2 regions of the Lactobacillus isalae genome follow, and region 2 is predicted to be linked to the other one. Evidence: predicted binding sites of a transcription regulator. Region 2 holds the regulator's gene; the other holds the start of a gene.
What was found. The regulator LexA, encoded in region 2, represses DNA repair genes until DNA is damaged. The targets are predictions, from matches to a motif close to CNAACANNTGTTNG.
Positions count from the first base shown of each region.

Region 1 (2,214 bases), 280 kb from region 2:
GGCACCCGAAACTGACCCAATAACTCAATGTAATTGATTATTGTATCAGCAAAGTTAATTTATATTGAAACTAATGCTTATTAGTACTTACTTTTTTAATTAGCAGCCATTATAGATTAATTACCATTTGATTTTTAATTAAAAATTTCAATCTTGTGCTAGTTAATTTTTATGTTCCTAACCAATTATCGAATTAAATTTAATTTAATTCCTTTTCAATTCATTTGTCTTATACTTTACCTAGTGCTGAGATGACGATTCTACGGTCTTTAAAATTATTATTAGTTAATAGTTAATGATTAAAAGTATATCTAAAAAGTATCTACGTATCTCTTTCTTAATCAGTTTATTTACTCTAAATTTAAATCGTAAGTATTTAGTCTTAATCATCTAGAAAACCAAGATCAATTATTTCTAGTGTAGAAAAACAGATATAAATACATGGTACTAATAGATTGAAAATGTAGGACTGCTGCTAGCTAAACTATAGTATATGGTTAGTTAAAAAAATCAAAGGATGATATACAGTCTATAGTTTGTTAATACCTTTCATTAAAATTATTGTTTTAATGAAAGGTATAAGAGACTCTTCCGAAAACAAAGCCAATCCTGCGCTACATTAAGCCATTCATAAATGCAAAAAAATGTAAAAGTTAATCAAAAAGTTGCAAGTTTCGAGCAAAAAAGTTCCCAAAAAGTTCCCGTGAATTTAATGGGTATTTGTAGAATTTATTTACAAATCATATAAATTATGATATGCAAAAAAGCCACCCTAGAGAAAATCAATTCTCCAGAGTGGCTTTTTTATTACCTATTATTTTCTATTCAAAATTTCCCCATGGATCGTTACCTTGACAACAAACTAAGAAACCGTGTTCTCCGTTAGCTCTTGCTTGTCTAATCCAGACATAGCATAGCTACCGTGACGACGTACTAATATAATCATGATCTATTAAGACTTCTCTAACTATTAAACAAACAAGTAGAATTACCCTAAAATAGTCTTTATTTTATGCTAGATACGGGCTATTTTAGGATACTATGCCAATATTTCTTAAATCATGGTTCCACTTAAAACATTATTTATCTATTCTCCCCTCTCTCCTACTACCAAAAGATTAGGGGATATACTCAACTTTTGTAAAACTATCAAATAAGATATAATATATACAAACCTACGTTCGAGGAGAGAAATAATTGGAAACTAATAAATATTTAGCTCTTATTAGACAAGAGTTAGCAAACATGCCTGATTTTGTAAAAGAATACAATCTTGGAACCTCTCATTCACTGACCACAACATACCAATATTTAACAGAAATTCGTCGCTTTTTTAATTGGCTGAGAGAAAACAAACTATCTAACGCTTCCTCTAATAAAGAAATTACACCAACAACATTAGAAAGCTTGCAGCGAAACGATGTAATGCTTTATATTCACCATCTCAAGCATACAAAGAATCAACAAGGACGTCTAAACTCACCTACTACAATCAATCGTTCTATCAACGCTTTACGCTCTTTATACAAGTTTTTGACGATCACGTCTGATAATAATCATGGCGAGCCTTATTTTGATCGCAATGTAATGTTAAAAATAAATTCTCTAAATGACACAAAAACGCTGAACTATCGAGCTCACGTATTAGAATCGCATATGTATATGGGTGATCTAAAATATCAATTTTTAGATTTTATTGAAAATGAATATGAACATAAATGTAACAAGCAGTCTCTACCAGCTTTTAAGAAAAATCATGAACGAGATATGGCTATTATTGCATTGATTCTAGGTACAGGAATTAGAGTATCTGAATGTGTTGGCGTCAATATTCGTAATATCAACCTCAAGGATGCAATGCTTGACGTAACACGCAAAGGTGGCCAAAAAGATAGTGTCCCCATTGCTAACTGGACTATTCCTTATTTAAAAAAATATAAGGATATACGTACTGATCGTTATCATGCTGACAAAGAGAATACAGCTTTCTTTTTAACGAGATGGCACGGAAAAACTAGAAGAATGACAACTAATGCAGTAGAAAAGATGGTTAATAAGTATTCTGCTGCATTTGGGAAGCCTTTAACTCCACATAAATTACGTCATACTCTTGCTAGTGAATTATATGAAGTTACTAAAGACCAAGTTTTAGTTGCACAACAACTAGGTCAAAAAGGCACTACGGCGACTGATTTATATACCCACGTAGATCAA
Region 1 is NZ_OX443569.1:713,264-715,477, reverse strand. It holds gene xerS (tyrosine recombinase XerS) at 1,198-2,214, shown strand, end outside.
Region 1: xerS (tyrosine recombinase XerS) is a predicted target of LexA. The motif match lies at 1,171-1,184, and genes of this name have one in related genera.

Region 2 (2,214 bases):
AAATTGCAAGAAAGCGAGATTGGAGCTTCCAAATGGGCAACTTTGAAAGAAGCAAACAATTGTCTACACTACGAAGAATTAAAGGAACTTTTGAAGAAGGCGCAGGAATATATCGAAAATGAGATATCCAGATAAGCTATTAGCAGAGGTAAAGGAAAGATCAAAAGGAATGAAATTAGAAGGCATTAATTTTGGCGCTGGTCCTGTTCATCCTAAATTGATGATTGTCGGTGAAGCACCAGGCAGAGAAGAAATAGAATCTTTAATTCCTTTTCATGGTGCTTCGGGAAAAGAATTAATGAAGTCCTTAGCTTCAATTGGGCTTAAAAGAGAAGACGTCTATATTACTAGTGCAATCAGAAGTCGACCTTACAGTGTTAAACAGGTATTTAGTAAAAAAGAAAATAAAGAGGTAACAAAGTATCCTAACCGAAAACCAACTAAAAAAGAGATTTTAGCTCATGCACCTTTATTAGATTATGAAATTAATTATGCTAAACCTGAAATTATTGTAACTGTTGGCACGACAGCCTTGATGCGGCTGTTAGACAATAAGTATGAAATTAGTAAAGTACACGGTCAAATTATCAAAGATACTCCGATTTTGAAATTAAACGATAAAAAAGATGGCTATGTTTGGTCTGACGAAAAATATACTGTGATTCCGCAATACCATCCTGCAGCAGTTTTTTATAATAGAAAATTAACTGAGACGATTAAACAGGACTGGTTAAACATAAAACCATTGCTTAAGTAAAAATAAAAACTGGTAGGAAAATATTTTCCTTACCAGTTTTTTAGTCGATGTTATTACGATATAGCCCTACGACCTTACCTAAAATTTGAACCACAGGTAAAATAATTGGATCCATTGTATCATTCTCAGGTTGCAAGCGATAGTAGCCATCTTCCTTGAAGAATCTCTTAACAGTTGCTTCGTTATCTTCAGTCATTGCAACAACAATTTCACCATTGTTTGCGGTAGATTGTTTTCGAACAATAACGTGATCGCCATTCAAAATTCCTGCATTGATCATTGACTCACCATGAACACGCAACATGAAAAGTTCACCTGCATCGTTTTCAAGATCAGGCGGAAGTGGGAAATATTCATCGATATCTTGAACCGCTAAAATTGGTTGACCAGCAGTTACTACGCCAACTACTGGAATATCTTTAGGCTTAATACCTAAAGCTTCTCTTCCTTTTTCAGTTACTTCAATTGCTCGTGGCTTGGTAGCATCTTTTAAAATTAGACCTTTCTTTTCAAGACGCGCTAAGTGACCATGAACGGTTGAGGTTGAAGATAAGTCAACTGCGCTACAGATCTCTCGAACTGTAGGAGGAAAGGCACGTTCCTCAACGGTATCGTATATAAAGCGTAAAATTTCTAATTGTTTACTTGCATGTGGTTCAGTCATAATCTTTTCTCCATTTAATTACTTAATAGTATTCTAACAAAAAAAATCTTTCTCAGCAAACAGGCGTTCTTAAGAGTTGAGCCTTTTTTTATTGCTATAATTAGGGTAAACTAACATTGTTTAGTGAGGTGTTTATTATGGACAAAAAAGAAGAAGAGAAATTAATTAAACGAATTAATGAATTAACTAAAATTAGTAGAGAACGTGAATTAACTCCTGATGAGTTAGAAGAACGTAAGAAATTAAGATCTGCTTTTCTAGAAAACTTCCGTGCTGGTTTTAGACAACAATTAGAAGATACTGTTGTAATTGATAAGGATGGTAAAGAAGTAACTTCAGAAAAAGCTAAAGAAGCACAACGTCGTAAAGGATTAAGAAAAGATTAATATTTCACTTTAAAAAATGCTATTTTTTTGGTATGCTGAAAAAGTACATTAATTTTCGGAGGTTTTTGGGAAATGAATTTAGGTTTAGCAATTTTTCTTATTATTATCGCATTATTAATCGGTCTTGTTGGCGGATTTTATGGTGCTCGCGCATACATGAAGAAGTATTTCCAAGACAATCCTCCTATTAGTGAAGATATGATTGCAGCTATGATGGCGCAAATGGGACAAAAACCATCCGCTAAGAAGCTTAATCAAGTTATGAATATGATGAAGCATCAACAACAAAAATAGTAGCTTACTTTACTAATATTTGGTAGCAGACAGAGGATCGTATTCCTCTGTCTTTTTGTATATGGTGAGGTGAAAGATGAATATTTTTAGCAAATTAGGCTGGTTCTTTAAAC
Region 2 is NZ_OX443569.1:432,860-435,073, forward strand. It holds gene QM512_RS02040 (bis(5'-nucleosyl)-tetraphosphatase) at 1-135, shown strand, start outside; gene QM512_RS02045 (uracil-DNA glycosylase) at 119-757, shown strand; gene lexA (transcriptional repressor LexA) at 798-1,421, opposite strand; gene QM512_RS02055 (DUF896 domain-containing protein) at 1,559-1,807, shown strand; gene QM512_RS02060 (YneF family protein) at 1,880-2,101, shown strand; gene QM512_RS02065 (ABC transporter ATP-binding protein) at 2,178-2,214, shown strand, end outside.